One region of the Candidatus Thiodiazotropha sp. AKAK3 genome, then DNA from elsewhere that is predicted to be linked to it. Evidence: predicted binding sites of a transcription regulator. Region 1 holds the regulator's gene; each other region holds the start of a gene.
The links. Region 1 encodes FliA, which starts transcription of late flagellar genes. Its sites were predicted from a motif close to GCTAAAGTTNNNNNNNNNNCNGCCGATA; they were not measured.
Positions count from the first base shown of each region.

Region 2: AC4IE7_RS09125 (putative motility protein) is a predicted target of FliA. The motif match lies at 1,171-1,198, and genes of this name have one in related genera.
Region 3: AC4IE7_RS19140 (chemotaxis protein) is a predicted target of FliA. The motif match lies at 3,171-3,198, and genes of this name have one in related genera.
Region 4: AC4IE7_RS17085 (type IV pilus twitching motility protein PilT) is a predicted target of FliA. The motif match lies at 1,700-1,727, and genes of this name have one in related genera.

Region 1 is NZ_JBSYOQ010000025.1:2,771-7,003, forward strand. Features, by position in the region: gene flhF (flagellar biosynthesis GTPase FlhF) at 1-441, shown strand, start outside; gene AC4IE7_RS04445 (MinD/ParA family ATP-binding protein) at 428-1,306, shown strand; gene AC4IE7_RS04450 (RNA polymerase sigma factor FliA) at 1,312-2,058, shown strand; gene cheY (chemotaxis response regulator CheY) at 2,136-2,507, shown strand; gene AC4IE7_RS04460 (protein phosphatase CheZ) at 2,534-3,268, shown strand; gene AC4IE7_RS04465 (chemotaxis protein CheA) at 3,340-4,233, shown strand, end outside.
Region 2 is NZ_JBSYOQ010000046.1:42,389-46,621, forward strand. Features, by position in the region: gene AC4IE7_RS09120 (SLC13 family permease) at 1-765, shown strand, start outside; gene AC4IE7_RS09125 (putative motility protein) at 1,240-1,437, shown strand; gene AC4IE7_RS09130 (putative bifunctional diguanylate cyclase/phosphodiesterase) at 1,508-3,877, opposite strand; gene AC4IE7_RS09135 (proline dehydrogenase family protein) at 3,975-4,233, opposite strand, start outside.
Region 3 is NZ_JBSYOQ010000071.1:117,717-121,949, forward strand. Features, by position in the region: gene AC4IE7_RS19135 (ATP-binding protein) at 1-1,835, opposite strand, end outside; gene AC4IE7_RS19140 (chemotaxis protein) at 2,132-3,088, opposite strand; gene AC4IE7_RS19145 (DUF6394 family protein) at 3,535-3,918, shown strand; gene AC4IE7_RS19150 (potassium channel family protein) at 3,939-4,233, shown strand, end outside.
Region 4 is NZ_JBSYOQ010000066.1:33,973-38,205, reverse strand. Features, by position in the region: gene proC (pyrroline-5-carboxylate reductase) at 1-820, opposite strand, end outside; gene AC4IE7_RS17090 (YggS family pyridoxal phosphate-dependent enzyme) at 846-1,568, opposite strand; gene AC4IE7_RS17085 (type IV pilus twitching motility protein PilT) at 1,834-2,868, shown strand; gene AC4IE7_RS17080 (PilT/PilU family type 4a pilus ATPase) at 3,025-4,149, shown strand.

The DNA of each region.
Region 1 (4,233 bases):
CATGCATTTGCAGAAAAACGCCTGGTATTGATCGACACAGCAGGAATGGGTCAACGGGATCTGAAATTGACAGAGCGTCTAGCGCTCTTGAATCAGGGTAATCATCCGGTGAAGGCCTTACTGACACTCTCAGCGACTACACAGCGTAGCGCTCTGACTCACGCGATTCGTTCATTTGGTGCTATCTCACCTGTGGCTGCAATCCTGACAAAAATGGATGAAGCCGCCTCCCTCGGTGGTGTGTTTTCTGCGTTACTGGAAGCAAGGCTTCCCCTGGCGTTTACCACTGATGGCCAGCGGGTACCTGAAGATATTCATGTTGCCCGATCCGAAGTACTAATAAGGCAGGCTGTTGAAATGACGCAACAGACAGAACATCAACCCGATGAGGAGTATCTGGCTATGGCCTTCGGAGGAATGAGCGAACATGCAAATGTCTGAACATATCGAAGACCAGGCAACCGGACTACGTAGGATGGTTAACCCAGAACCTGTTAGAGTAATTGCTGTTACTGGCGGCAAGGGGGGCGTGGGTAAAACCAATATTTCCGCCAACCTGGGGATTGCCCTCTCCGAAATGGGACGGCGGGTGATGCTGTTGGATGCGGATATGGGGTTGGCTAATCTGGACGTGGTACTTGGATTACATGCTAAACTAAACCTCTCCCATGTGATGCGGGGTGAAGCTTCCCTTGAGGATATCATTGTCACCGGGCCAAAGGGTTTGCGGGTTGTACCGGGCGCCTCTGGTATTCAGCACATGGCGGAGATGTCACCAGCAGAAAATGCAGGATTGATTCATGCATTTAGTGAGCTGGCCAATGATGTGGACATATTGCTGATCGATACTGCAGCAGGTATTTCTGATTTGGTAATCAGCTTTAGCAGGGCGGCTCAGGAGCAGATTGTGGTTGTCTGTGACGAGCCAGCATCAATTACAGATGCCTATGCCATAATTAAACTATTAAATCGAGAGCATGGTATCAGTCGTTTTCGTATACTGGCCAATATGGTCAAAACTGTTCAGGAAGGACGCGATCTGTACAACAAGATGTGTCGGGTTACTGATCAGTATCTGGATGTTATGCTCAGCTACATGGGCAGTATTCCGTATGATGAGCAGCTCAGGAAAGCGGTGAAGAGTCAAAAACCGGTGGTTGAGGCCTTTCCGAGATCGAGAGTAGCGCAGGCGTTCAAGAATTTAGCCAAGAAGGCCGATAACTGGCCTGTACCAACTGGAGTCAGTGGTGATCTGCAGTTTTTTGTCGAACGCCTGATCCAATTTTCAAGCCAATATGGGGAGTAATGACGGTGAACGGTTTAGCGACATACACCGCCGTGCAAAAGCAGCAGAGCTACAATGACTTGGTTAACCAGCATGCAGGGCTGGTCAAAAGGATCGCCTATCATTTGATGAACCGATTGCCACCTAATGTGCAATCGGATGATCTGATCCAGGCAGGTATGCTGGGTTTGCTGGAAGCAAGCAAAAACTATGATCCCACTCAGGGTGCCAGTTTTGAGACCTATGCGGGTATCCGCATCAGGGGTGCCATGCTGGATGAGATCAGGCGTAGTGATTGGACACCACGTTCTGTGCATCGTAAGGCACGCATGGTGGCCGAGGCGATGCGAGAAATCGAAAACACCGAGGGTCGAGATGCTCGGGATATCGAGGTGGCGCAGGCGCTTGAGATGAGCCTGGAGGATTATCATCAGATCCTGCAGGACTCAACCGGATGCCGGATATTCAGTCTGGATGAATTGACAGCAGTCAGTGATGGCTTTCCGGCTTCCCGTGAAGGCCCGATGGACAGCCCCTTTGAGGGTTTGCAGAAGGATGCCTTCAAGAAGGCGCTGGCTGAGGCTATAGCCAGTTTACCTGAACGGGAGCGATTGGTGATCGCTATGTATTATGACGATGAAATGAATCTTCGGGAGATCGGGCATGTGTTGGGTGTCAGTGAATCTCGGGTCTGCCAGATACACAGTCAGGCAACCTTGCGATTGCGCTCTAGACTGACAGAATGGCTCTCACTAGTGCACGAAGAAGAGTAGTAATTGGTTGGCCTGTAGATGCCGTGATTGGAGATGACCGGTAAAAATACAGGAGGGAGTAAGCATTGGACAAAAATATGAAGATCCTCATTGTGGATGATTTCTCCACAATGCGGCGAATTATCAAAAACTTGCTGAGAGACTTGGGTTTCAACAATACCCAGGAGGCAGACGATGGCTTGACTGCATTGCCCATGTTGCAGAGCGGGAATTTCGATTTTCTCGTCTCAGACTGGAATATGCCTGGCATGACGGGTATCGATCTACTGAAGGCTGTGCGAGCAGATGAGAAATTGGCTAGCCTGCCAGTTCTTCTAGTGACAGCTGAGTCTAAACGCGAGCAGATTATTGAGGCAGCCCAGGCAGGCGTCAACGGTTATGTTGTAAAGCCCTTTACCGCAACCACCCTGGAAGAGAAGATCGGTAAGATCTTTGAACGCGTGGGTTAACCTTTTTTCTCCGGGAGTTTCTCACTATGGGGCAACAACAGGATAACCAGCTGCGTTTAGATACAGCCAAAGCGTTGGTCAGCAGTTTGGAATCAGGCGATGAAGAGGAGTCTGAAAGGCTGATCGCAGCACTGACCACTCCTACAAATAATGATCAACTGTTTCTTGAAGTCGGTCGTTTGACACGCGAGCTGCATGATGCGATCAATGGGTTTCTACTCGATGCGCGCATCAACGATATGACCAGTTTTGAAATACCTGATGCCAAAGAACGGCTCAGTTATGTCATTACAATGACTGAGCAATCTGCGGATCGTACCCTGACAGCGGTTGAAAAGAGTATGCCGTTGGTTGAAGGCATTGAATCCCAATCCGCTGAATTATTGGAGCAGTGGGAGCGATTGCGTTCTCGTATGCTGAATAAGGATGACTTTAAGGATCTGAGTCTTTCTTTGTCTGAATATCTCGCCAAATCTAAAGAAGATGCCGCCAGTCTGCATAAAAACCTCTCTGACGTGCTAATGGCTCAGGACTTTCAGGATCTCACCGGCCAGATTATCCGTAAGGTGATCACACTGGTTCACGATGTTGAAGAGAAATTGGTAATGTTGGTCCGCATTACGGGCGATAAGTTTGACGAAGGGAGCGAAAAGAAGAGTAACGAAGAGTTGGCCGGTCCGGCGATTCCAGGTCTCGATCAAGGGGATCAAGTGACCAGTCAGGATGACGTGGATGATCTGCTCTCCAGCCTTGGATTTTAGTTATTCAGGTTTAGACCGATATATCAGTCAATAAGAATGGCAATATTCGGTAGTGTTACCGGGAGTGTTAGATGAGCATCGATGTCAACGACGAAATCCTTCAGGATTTTTTGGTCGAGGCAGGAGAAATTCTTGAGCTGCTTAGTGAGCAGTTGGTCGACCTTGAGCAGCAACCTGACGATTTTGATCTGCTCAACGCCGTTTTTCGTGGTTTCCATACCATCAAGGGTGGCGCAGGCTTTCTCACCATTGATCCATTGGTTGAGGTTTGTCACCGCGCAGAAGACGTATTTAATATCCTGCGCCAAGGTCAGCGCAGTGTAGGGCCGGATTTAATGGATTCGGTGCTTGAAGTGCTGGATGTCGTGAATGCGATGTTCAATGATGTGCGCCAGGGGGTCATGCCCGATCATGCCGAACCCAGTCTCATTCAACGCCTGAATACATTTGCTGTGCCCGAAGGTGAGGAAGAGGTTGAGGAGGAAGCTGTCGAGGCGGTTGAAGAGCCGGCGCAGGCTGATTCCGAGGCAGAGACGGAAGATCTGAGTGAAAACGAATTCGAAGAGCTTCTTGATGCCATCCAGGAACCAGCTGAGACTACTGCCGCAAGTGACAATATCTCTGAGGATGAATTTGAATCGCTATTGGATGATCTCCACGGTAAGGGGAAGTTTACCGGTAAACCTAAAGCAGATGAAAAGAGTCAGAAAGCTGATTCGGATGATATTTCAGAAGATGAGTTCGAGAATATCCTTGATCAGATCCATGGCAAGGGCAAATTCGATCCCAATAAAGTAGCAGACAGTGAGCCAGAGAAGAAAAAAGCGGCAGGAAATGCCAGCGATGATATCTCTGAGGATGAGTTTGAGAATATTCTCGACCAGATTCACGGCTCGGGTAAATTCGATCCGAAAAAGGTAAAGCAGGAGGCCCCTGCAGCACCAAAGGCAAAACCTGCAGCGAAA
Region 2 (4,233 bases), on a different contig from region 1:
GCCATGATAGGTCTTCATCGTAATGGTGAAACCATGAGAGAGGGAGACGATATACGTAATTTACCTTTGCAAGCTGGTGATACCCTGGTTGTTCATACTGCGTGGAATGTATTGGAACGCTTAGAGAAAGATCGTGATTTTGTTGTTGTTACCACTGAATACCCTCGCGAAGAAGAGTTACGCCCAAACAAGATTTTACCCGCAGCCATTTTCTTTGGTATCGCCCTGTTCATGGTTCTGTTTACAGATATCCGCCTCTCTGTCGCTCTGTTGACTGGCGCCATTGGTATGGTATTAACCGGTGTTCTTAACATTGAAGAGGCCTATGATGCTGTGAGTTGGAAAACAGTCTTCCTACTCGCCTCACTCATCCCATTAGGACTGGCTGTGGAGACATCCGGCACAGCAAAATGGATAGCCGAACAGGTCTTATTTGTAGTAGGCGATATGCCACTGTGGGTCATACAGGCTTCTATAGCTGTACTGGCAACCTTTTTTACCCTGGTTATGTCAAATGTAGGTGCAACAGTACTTTTGGTGCCACTTGCAGTCAATATCGCAATTGGTGCCGGTGGCAACCCGGCAGTATTTGCTTTGACTGTGGCCATTGCTACCTCTAACTCTTTTCTGATACCAACACATCAGGTCAACGCCCTGATCATGGGACCTGCTGGCTATCGAGTGGCTGATTTCATGAAAGCCGGCGGAATTATGACAATACTGTTCCTGGTGGTAATGATGGCCATGATGTCTTTAGTATTCTAAGCAACCGCTGAACAGGTCATGGATCGACATCTTACCGCCAGAATGGGCCGCATGTGCGGTGCGAATCTTCATATTAACCCGGCTATTACGAAGATTCGTGCCTTGCATTGCACCACTTTGTTTGTCCCAGACTTATTCAGTGGCTCCCTTGTTCTATTGTCACCAGCTGCCCCGTTATCACAATATTTATTGAAGTTAATAGTAAAACTCAACTGAATTTTATAAGTTTAATTACTAAAATAAGAATGACATATACATTTGTGTTAAATCTATCTTCGCTTGGGCTTGATTACTTCAGCATTCAACACAAATATTATTCCTTACTTTCAACCACTTAGTGGACTTCACTTCCAATTTCCACTGAAATACCATAAGCATAATCTCTATTTTCAGCGCTTCAGCCTTTCTAAAGAAACCAGCTGATATGCCGCCACTCAATACTGAGTCTTACATATTATCTTCCGGAGTTATGCTATGGATATTTCTGGTGTCAGTTCCAACGCAATCAGCATGATTGCAAACACTGGAACCCAAACTGGAGTCGCCACACAGAAGAAAGTGATGGAGATGCAGGAACAGACTGCTACTAAATTGATTGAGTCGATTAAGCAGAGTCCACAAATGCCAAGCCCCTCAAGCACTATTGGTGGCAATATCGACGTAAAGGCTTAGTGCATCCCTGTCACTTCCTGTAAATAATCGAATCTATCATTATCAGATCATATCCAGAGTTCATGAGCATTTAACTTACCGGCCTCATGAACTCTGGTGTATTCTTAATATTGTCTGCATTTTTTTCCAGAAATTCCAGGAACTGATTATTTGCCAAAGGCCTGGCAAATAGAAAGCCCTGTCCTTCATCACACCCTTCGTTCTGCAAAAACTGCAACTGATCCGGGTTTTCTATTCCCTCAGCAATAACCGTCTTATTAAGAGTACGTCCGAGTGCTATTATGGTTCTGGAGATCTCTGCATTCTGTTTATCGTTGCAAACATTGGTGATGAAACTGCGATCTATTTTCAGTTTATCGACGGGTAAGGCGGCCAATTGCGCTAAAGATGAAAAGCCTGTACCAAAATCGTCAATGGCAATAGTGATGCCTATATCTCGCAAATCGGATAGACTGCTTGCTGAATCTTCTGTATCACGCATCAATACATTTTCAGTAACTTCCAACTCAAGTAGTTCGGTGCTGAGGCCTGTTTTTAACAGTACTCTTTTAACCACCTCCCTGAGACTGTCACTCTGAACCTGAACCCCTGACAAATTCACAGCAACACGTCCAAAATCAAGACTCAATGATCTCCATTGTTGCGCATCCCTACAGGCCTGGAATAGAACCCACTCACCTATGCCTCTTATTTGTCCAGACTCCTCTGCAATCGCGATAAACTCGTCTGGCGATATCATACCTTTTTCCGGATGCCGCCAACGAACCAATGCTTCCACTCCTGTAACCCGACCACTCAACAGCTCAATCTTTGGTTGATAGAAAACTTCAAATTGCTGTTGATTTAATGCACTGCGCAGTCCAGATTCAATTGTGTAGTGCTGAAGCGCTTTTTCTGTTAACTCCTGTGTATAAAACTGAAAGCCTCCCCTTTCAATATTTTTTGCCTTATACATCGCGGCATCTGCATTCTTCAACAATGTTGCAGCATCATCGCCATCATTGGGGTACATTGAAATGCCTATACTTGCACTAATATAAAATTCATTATCTTGCACCAGAAAACTTCTTTCAAAACAGCTCTGTATTTTCGCCGCTAAAAGTACAACATTGTGTGGATGCTGAACATTTTCAACCAATACGGCAAATTCATCGCCTCCCAGTCGCGCTAAAGTGTCTTCTTCTCTAACTACCTTTCGCAGACGCTTGGCAATCATTTTCAATACTTCATCGCCGGCGGGATGCCCAAAACTGTCATTGATATTTTTAAAGCGATCAAGATCTAAATACAAAACACATAACTGGTGCCCACCGTATTTGCTTTGAGTTATGGCATGAGAGATTCGGTCACTGAACAGCAGCCGGTTTGCAAGCTTTGTCAATCTATCAAGATAGGCAAGCTTCTTTATCTTATTCTCAGCTTTTATACGCTCTGTTACATCGACATTCACACCTGTAAGACGTGTCAATTTCCCATCATTGTTCTTAGTTGGTGTTGCTCTAGAGAGAATACACCGATATCCACCATCTTTATGTCGTAATCTGAATTCTTCTTCCCAGCTGTTGCTAGCATTTAAGATATATTCATCCAATTTATTTAACAGTTTATGCCGATCCTCTGGATGAAGCAGACTCTTCCAGGAATCGAGTTCATTCTCAATTTCACTATCCTTATAGCCAAGCTGAGCCTTCCAGCGAGGCGATAGATAAAAACTGTTTTTATCGAGATCCCACTCCCAGAAACCATCCAATGATGTTTCAAGTACATTGCCAAACTGTTGTTCCGCAGTCTTCAAAGCATGCTCAACACTCTCCAGATGCCGTGATCCAGAAGATAGTTCATTTTGTAAAAACTTGTGTTCAAACGAGAGATGTATGCTTTCAATCTGCTGGTTATAGAATTTTTGTGCGACAAACAACATGCCAGTTGCAAACAGCATCAGCAGCACCCCAAGAATCGATAGCGATAAATCACCCCGGGAAAAGAGTTCTATCTCCAATGGCAACAAGAGGGGAATAAGGAAAACCACATAGACTTCCAGAACAGCGGCATAGGCAGTAATACTGAAAGCTGCCAGGCCGGTCAGCAACATAAAAAGCATCACTTGGTGAGTCGTAGACCAGGCAGGGTCATAGGCGAGACTCAACAACCCCCAGATCAGTCCACTAAAAAATGTTGTGATCAAATGTCGGCGTAACCATATACCAAGCTTTGCCTGGTTTTTGTTAATCTGCTTAAAACTATGCAGAAGAAAGAGCCTGGCAAAATTCAGTCCCAGTAATGCAAAACCCCATAGCATCAACCAGAGGCTATCGATAACAAAAGAGTAGTAGATCCATGCAAAACAGCCGACCAATATCCCTGGTGCTACTACTGAACCACTGTAGGAAAAAAGAAGGTCTATCTGTTTATCAAGAACCGCTTGTTTAATTGATTTCATAGTCCATTTCGTCTGCTGTCAGACTCTCCTATCAGTCCATGATATTGTACACACCATTCAACAAAAAACTAATACCGACAATAACATAGTTACACAATTACTCCAGATCAGGTGAAAACCCTTTACGTAACGTATTTTCCGTAACATTTTTTGCTTGAAGAAATTGCAGTAAATAATCAGGACCACCTGCTTTGAATCCTGTTCCACTTAGCTTGAAACCTCCAAACGGTTGCCGGTAGACGTTAGCTCTTGTAATTTTTCTGTTTATATAAAGGTTGCCTACAGCGAACTTTTGTTTAGCAAGATTTAGATTCCCTGGAGAGCGACTGTAGACACCACCAGTCAGGGCGTAGGTC
Region 3 (4,233 bases), on a different contig from region 1:
AGCTGATCTTCGATAAAGCGCATCGAATCAGCCAATGCGGTTTGGGTATGTATATCAAGCTGCAACCTTCGGTTGATGATCATATGGGCGAGCTGAGGCCCAAGCAGACCGGAAAGATTGCGCTCAATCCGTTCACGCAGTCGTCGTAACTGTGAAGGTCGTGTTTCTGAATGGGCAAGACTAAGATCTCTCAGAGCCTGCTCCACCTCTCTGTGTGCAGCTTCGTGCCCCAGCATTTGTGCCAGCTGCTTTGTGAACTGGGCAGTTGAACCGACACTGACCATGCCCCCCATGGGTACCAGAGATTCACTACAACAGGCACTGGCAGCCTCTTTTTCACCGATACTCTGAGTACTGATCAGTGAGCCAAATACAAACAGAAGTGTGTTCAGCGAAAGTGACCAGAAGGTGGCGAACTCCCATTGATCCATGCCCGATGCCAGCCTTAAACCCGGGATATCAAATTCTGTTCGGATAAAGCCTGAGTTTTCCAGTAGAGGAAGCAGTAGTGTTGCAGACCAGATGGCAATACCAGCGAGCAAACCTATGATGAATCCAAATCGTGTAGCACGACGCCAGTAGAGTAGTCCGACTACTCCAGGTAGAAATTGGGCTACAGCTACGAATGAAATCAGACCAAGTTGAACCAGGCTATCATGCTTTTCCAGTAGTATGTAAAAACCGTACCCGGCCATGATGATCAGTGCGATCAATAATCGCCGTCCCAACAACAGCCATCGATATAGATTAACCGCTGGATCGGGAAAGTTTGTAGGCAGCAGAATGTGGTTCAGGGTCATTGATGAGAGTGCCAGGGTGGTGATGATCATCATTGCACTGGCAGAAGAGACACCACCGATAAAAGCAAGCACAGGCAACCAGCTAGGGCCTCTCTCAAGACTGATGCCCAGGGCGAAGAAGTCAGGATGGATGGGTAGTTCAATAGCTACTCCAGCCCATAGTATGATCGGGATGGGCAGGTTGATCAGCAGCAGAAAAAGGGGAAATGCCCAGCTGGCTGTACGTAAGGCCTTGGGTTCCAGGTTTTCTGTGAACAGCATGTGGAATTGGCGAGGCAGAAGGAAGGCCGCTGCGAAGGCCAACAATATGAGTGTTGCCCAGGGACCCTCTCTTACTGGAGCATAGAGTTTCTCAAGTGCTTCAGGGTGCTCAGCCAGCCACTGTTCTAAACCACCGAAACCACCAAAAACGCCAAACAGTGCAGTCAAACCGATAACAAGCATTGCAACCAGCTTAACTATTGATTCAAAGGCGATCGCCAATACCAAGCCACGATGCTTCTCTCGACTGGTGCTGTGCCGGGCACCGAACAGAATAGCGAACACCACCAGTGTGGCACAGAAAATAAATGCAAGTATGCGCGGGGCGACTGTTTGGCTTGCGACTTGAAGAGAGTCGGTGACGGCTCTTATCTGTAATGCAATATAGGGTAAGGTGCCAAGCAGCATGAAGAGTGTGACCAGAATACCAGCGAGCTGACTTCGGTAGCGGAATGCAAATAGGTCTGCCAGTGAAGTGAGTTGGTACTCGCGAGTCAGTCTGAGTATCGGTTGAAACAGAATTGGCGTCAGCGCAAATGCCAGGGTAACGCCAAGATAGATGGTTAGAAACAGGTAACCCTGGGTTTGGGCAAAGCTAACGCTACCGTAATAAGTCCAGGAGGTCGCATAGACACCGAGCGAGAGGACATAGATGCTCGGATGTCGGATAAAACGTTCAGGAATCCGTCCACTGTCTGCAGCAAAGGCAATAAGAAACAGTATTGCCAGATAGAGAAAACTGATGCCAAAGAGTAGCCAGAGATCATGATTCATGGTGTCGATGATTCACCCAGGCGATGAATAGGATGACACCAAACCAAAGCAGATAGGGTAGGTACCAGTGGTGGCCAGGGGAGGTCCACCACACCATAACCGGTGTGGAGAAGAGCAACAGGATAAGAAGGACGAGGGCTAAAGTCCTGTCTATTTGTCGGTCAGGTGGTTGCGAATCTGGCATCTGAGAAGCGTAGCAGTTGTTACCTAAGGTAACAACCGTTGCATTCAAAGAGCTTGCGGATTTTTAAATGGATTGCAGAGAGACACCTCTTTAAAGGTGTCTCTCAGGTCAATTACTTTTTAACACTGGCGACCATTTCATGCAGTTTGGCCGACAGTTCTGTGGGTTCGAATTTGGGCACATAGGCATCTGCGCCTACGCCCTTACCCAGAGCCATATTGGCATCTGCAGAGAGTGACGAGTGCATGATGATTGGTATGTCACTGAAACGTGCATCATCTTTGATTTTCTTGGTCAATACATAGCCATCCATTTCTGGCATCTCTACATCGGTCAGAATAATCTGCACGAAATCGCTCGCTTTGTGGTCTGTCGCGTCAGCCCGATCAGCGATCTCCTTGAGTTTGCTCCAGGCTTCGGCACCATTGGAGGTGCTGATATATTTCATGCCCATATGGTCGAGGGTGCGAATAATCTGGTCTCGAGCCACGGCTGAATCGTCTGCAAAGAGTAGGGTAACATCGTTATCTTCGACCCGTGTGATGCCATCGAAAATATCTGAGCCCTGGCCAAAACCAGAGGTTTGGCTCAGTACCATCTCCACATCCATGATCATAACCAAGCGCTTGTCCTTCAGTTCAGTTACAGCAGTCACCAGTCCGCCGTGCTGTTGCGCCATCATCGGTGGGGGAACTTTGACGTCTTCCCAGGCAAGACGCTCGATAGTATCCACAGCATGTACAAGAAAACCTTGTACATTTTTGTTGTATTCGGTAACGATCAGAATGCTGGGCTTCTCCTCTGTCTGAACGCCACAGAAATCGGGAAGATTGATTACCGGAATCATATTGCCTCGTAGGCTCACCATCCCCTCAACAGAGGCAGGCATGTCCGGAGCATGGGTAATTTCAGGTACCAGCATGACCTCTCGAACTTTGAAAACGTTGACCCCATAGGTCTCTTCGCGGCCAGTTCTGACATCCTTTCCAAGGCTGAAAAGGAGAACCTCTAAGCGATTGGTGCCCGCCAAGCGAGTACGGTCATCTACAGATTTAATAAAATTGGACATTTTTTAGTTACCAAAATTAGTCGCATTACAGGACGGTGGGCGTTTCGACTGCATCGTAAGTAGTCGCCCCGACTGATGTTTGTAGCGGTCGATTTTATGAAATCTTTAGAAGATCGCAATTAGATTTTAGTGCTTTTTCCTTGCCTTGCGTGGTGTAGCAACGATCAATTGCTGAAGTCACGACTTCTACAAGTCAGTCAGATGTTTTTAGTTAAAAGCAGCAGATAAACCACTGGAAAAAGGCTATCTTTTACTCCAAGATTGATTAAGGGAAGCTCTGATTATGTCGTGGATCGACATCTTGCCGCCAAGATCTGTTCGGCCCAGACATAATCAGAGCTTCCTAAATATAGCCGCTCGGCAATATCCGGGCCTCGAAATGAACGATGGTTTTAGAGGCTCTTCAATGCTGTGATCCGGTTTTGAGACATTAGAGGAGAAAACGAGTGAATCCGGAAAAGGTCCTGTTTGGTTTTTTTATTGTGCTTGCCCTGACGCTCAATTTCGGTTTTTTTGTCGGCGAACTGGATAATCCTGATCACCACCACGTGTATGAACTGTTTGCGGTTATTGTGGTGAACCTGGTAGCTACAGTATTGAAATTTGGTGACCGCACCCAGATGGGGGCAGTGTTACTGGCGACCAGCCTGGTGGCACTATTACAGCTGTTTGCGGCAGCATTGGTTTGGACTGTGGCTGTGCATGTTACCGAGACCGGGCTGACCACAGTTACTATGGCCAGTATTGTTTCACTCTCTGGCGGGGCGATGCTAGCTAATGTTGTCTCAGTGATTCTGCTGATCATCGAAACGGTTATGTTGCGTCGCTGAAGCGACCAGACAAAGACTCGATGAACAATATTATCTTCCTCATTTTTCGGCGTATGCGAGCGCCGCTATTGACCTTGGTACTGGCCTACTCAATCGCCATGCTTGGGTTGGTTCTGATTCCTGGTGAGGATGCAGATGGTAATGTCTGGCATATGGATTTTTTCCATGCTTTCTATTTTGTCAGCTTCATGTCGAGCACTATTGGATTTGGTGAGCTGCCTTACCCATTCACAGCAGGGCAGCGTTTGTGGGTCAGTTTTTCAATCTTCTTTACGGTGGTTGTCTGGCTCTACTCAATTGGTACTGTATTGGCTT
Region 4 (4,233 bases), on a different contig from region 1:
GTCCTAGTAAATTGGAAAGTTCGTGGGAACGCTCTTTGGCACCTTGCAGGGCATCTTTGAACAATTCCCTGAGGCCACCTTTCTCAAGGATATCAAGGGCTCGTTCGGTAGTGCCACCTGGGGAGGTGACTTTTTGACGTAGCATGGCTGGCGAGTCACTACTCTCAATCGCCATGCGGGCTGCACCTAAAGCTGTCTGTAGCGTGAGCAGTCGGGCGCTCTCTTCATCAAGCCCCATCGACTTGGCCGACTCCTCTATGGCCTCCATGACCAGGAAGAAATAGGCCGGACCACTTCCGGAAACAGCAGTTACTGCATCGATGAGGGATTCATTCTCTACCCAGCGTGTAAGGCCTACGGCTCTAAGAATGCTCTCTGCTTGGTTGCGTTGGTTTTCACTCACTCCGGGGCTGGCATAGAGACCAGTTGCACCAGACTGGATCATTGCCGGGGTGTTCGGCATGCTGCGCACTACTGCCTGATCTCCACCGAGCCAGTTATCGAGGTCTGTAGCGGTAATACCCGCAGCGATGGAGATGATCAGAGGCTTTGAATTTTGAAGGGTTTTAGCCAAATTCTGAGCAACCGACTCGAGAATTTGTGGTTTGACCGCCAATACAACGATCTGAGCCTGCTGAACCGCCTGTTCATTATCAGGCTCTGTTGTAACCCCGTAGCGGGCAGCCAGTTGGCTTAATTTTTCTGTATCGGGATCACTGACTGTAATGGCATTGCAATCATATTCGTCTGCAATGAGGCCGCCAATCAGGCTTGTTGCCATGTTGCCGCCGCCGATAAAAGTGATTTTGTCGTTTTTCATGCTACCGCTCTGTGTTCAGAGGTGATTACTGGGATTGATTATACTGCCGGGGGCCAAAAATTGCGGTGCCGATTCTGACGATGGTCGCTCCCTCGCAAATAGCATCCTCCAGATCGTTGGACATCCCCATGGAAAGGGTGCTTAAAGGCTTCTCTTTTGTACTCAACTGATCACGCAGTGTCCGCAGCAATTGAAATGGCTGTCGGGGGTCAGAATTGTCTTCTACAGGAGCTGGAATGGTCATCAGTCCCTGAATTTGTATCTTATCCAATGCTTGATATTCAGGTAATAGTTCTTTCAGCTCTTCTGGTGAATGACCGTCTTTACTCGACTCGCCGCTGGTATTGACCTGCAGGCAGATGTTGAGTGGAGCCAGGTTGTCAGGACGTTGTTGGCTGAGTCGGGTCGCATGTTTGAGGCTGGCAACGCTGTGTACCCAATCGAAGTGCTCTGCGATCTGTCGGGTCTTGTTACTCTGAATACGACCAATGAAGTGCCAGGAGAGTTTCAACGCTTCAAGTTGTGTGATTTTGCTCACCGCTTCCTGTAAGTAATTTTCTCCAAACATTCGCTGTCCTTGCTCTGCAAGCGCATGAATTTCCTCGCTGCTACGGGTTTTACTCACAGCCAGCAGTTCCACACTGCCGGGGAGGCGCTTACAAGATGTCTCTGCCTTGCGGATGCGTTCCTGTACGTGATGAAAGCGTTGCCGAAGCTGATCAGATTTGGATATGGTGTCGTCTGTCACGTCTATCTCATGCCATTTTGCCGGATAACGGATATTTGTAAGGCGGATTAGTATATTATTTGCTTATCCGGCAGCGTAATGTTGCTTTCTTATGTGTGGTCAGTCAGGTGCCAATTCAAGTTTAAGTGCCAGTTAAATTTATCTGTCTGGATGTCGATAAAGGGATAATGCCTACCAGCATGAGATACAGTACCATGATTTGCTGAAATTTTATGTGCCCGCAAATGGCACATGCATCCTTTGCATGATAGTAATGGGGGAATGAATGGATATCGCTGAACTTTTGGCCTTCAGTGTCAAACACAACGCATCAGATTTACACCTTTCATCTGGCTTACCGCCGATGATTCGCGTAGATGGAGATATACGCCGGATCAACGTGCCGGCGCTTGAGCACAAGGTTGTGCATGCCTTGGTGTATGACATCATGAACGATAAGCAGCGCAAGGATTTCGAGGAATTTCTGGAAAACGACTTCTCTTTTGAAATTCCCGGTCTGGCCCGTTTCCGGGTCAATGCCTTCAACCAGGCGCGGGGTGCCTCGGCAGTATTTCGTACCATTCCATCCAAAGTTCTGACCCTCGAAGATCTGGGTTGTCCTCAAATATTTAAGGATATTGTAGATGTGCCTCGTGGCCTGGTTTTGGTCACCGGCCCCACCGGCTCTGGTAAATCGACTACTCTCGCGGCAATGATGGACTATAAGAATGATAATGATTATTCCCATATACTGACCATCGAAGACCCCATCGAATTTGTTCATAACAGCAAAAAGTGTCTGATCAATCAACGAGAAGTACACCGCGACACCCTCGGCTTTGCTGAAGCGCTGCGATCTGCACTGCGTGAGGATCCGGATATCATCCTGGTGGGTGAGTTGCGTGATCTTGAGACCATTCGTCTGGCGCTGACGGCTGCGGAGACCGGCCATTTGGTATTCGGTACCCTGCATACCAGCTCTGCCGCAAAGACTATCGACCGAATCATCGACGTCTTCCCTGCAGGTGAGAAATCAATGGTTCGTTCCATGCTGTCTGAGTCTTTACGTTCAGTTGTTGCCCAGACACTATTGAAAAAAATAGGCGGTGGCCGAATTGCCGCTTGGGAGATTATGGTTGGTACCCCGGCGATCCGTAATCTGATTCGTGAAGACAAGGTGGCTCAGATGTACTCTGCGATACAGACCGGGCAGGCAGCCGGGATGCAGACCATGGATCAGGCCCTGAAAGAGCTGGTGCAGAAGGGCGTAGTGAGTCGTTTGGATGCCAGATCCAAAGCACAGCACAAGGATCAGTTCTAGAGTGCGTTATCAAACCTGGCTGTAGGCGTGCACAGCGGCTGAAAGCGATATACTTAGTCGCCGGGTTAATTATAATTAGGGTTAACTGATAGCCATCGAAATTGCGCTGATTTACCGTATTCGGCGCATAAGAATGAGTGTTTAGAGGACAAGAATATGGAACTGAACCCACTCCTTGCCATGATGGTCAAGAACAAGGCCTCGGACCTGTTTATCACCGCAGGTCGGGAACCATCCATCAAGGTGGATGGTAAAATTCACCCAGTGAACAAAACAGCACTGACCCCGCAACAGACCAAAGCCTTGGCCTACAGCGTCATGACCGATGCCCAGCAGCGGGAGTTCGACGAGACCAAAGAGTGTAACTTCGCCATCAGCGCGAAAAAGATTGGGCGGTTTCGTGTCAGTGCTTTTATACAGCGGGATGCAGTCGGAATGGTTCTGCGCCGGATTGAGACCAATATTCCAACCCTGGAATCTCTCTTTCTTCCGCCTGTACTGCAGGATTTATCTATCGCCAAACGTGGTTTAGTGATCTTTGTTGGTGCTACCGGTACCGGTAAATCGACTTCTCTGGCTGCAATGATTGGATATCGAAATACACGGGGTGACGGCCATATCATCAGTATCGAAGACCCGATTGAGTATATGCATGATCATGACAAATGCATTATCACGCAGAGAGAAGTGGGTATAGATACAGAATCGTACGATGTAGCACTGAAGAATACTCTTCGTCAGGCACCGGATGTGATATTGATCGGTGAGATCCGTAGCAGGGAAACCATGGAAAACGCAATCACCTTTGCTGAGACAGGTCACCTCTGTCTGTCCACCCTTCATGCCAACAATGCAAACCAGGCATTGGATCGCATCATCCACTTTTTCCCGGAAGATCACAGAGAGCAGATATTTATGGACCTCTCCCTGAATCTAAAGGCAATAGTTGCGCAGCAGCTGATACCCAAAGCTGATGGGAATGGGCGTCGCGCTGCGATTGAGGTCATGTTAAATACGCCTTTGGCTGCCGATTTGATAAGGAAGGGTAAGATTCATAAGCTGAAAGAGTTGATGAAACGCTCGAACGAGCTCGGCATGATTACCTTTGATCAGCATCTTTTTCAACTCTATGAAGAGGGCGTTATCAGTTATGAGAATGCACTCGCCCATGCTGATTCCGCCAATGATGTACGATTGATGATCAAACTTGGAGCAAGCCATACCAACGATTCACTGGTTGATGGACTGGATGGTATTACCCTGATGGATGGGAAGGCCTGAGATATCCAGGCACTACTTGCTCAGAGCTGTTTATTAGGCACACAATCAACGAGATTCAGATAGCTCCTGTAAATCTAAGGGAAG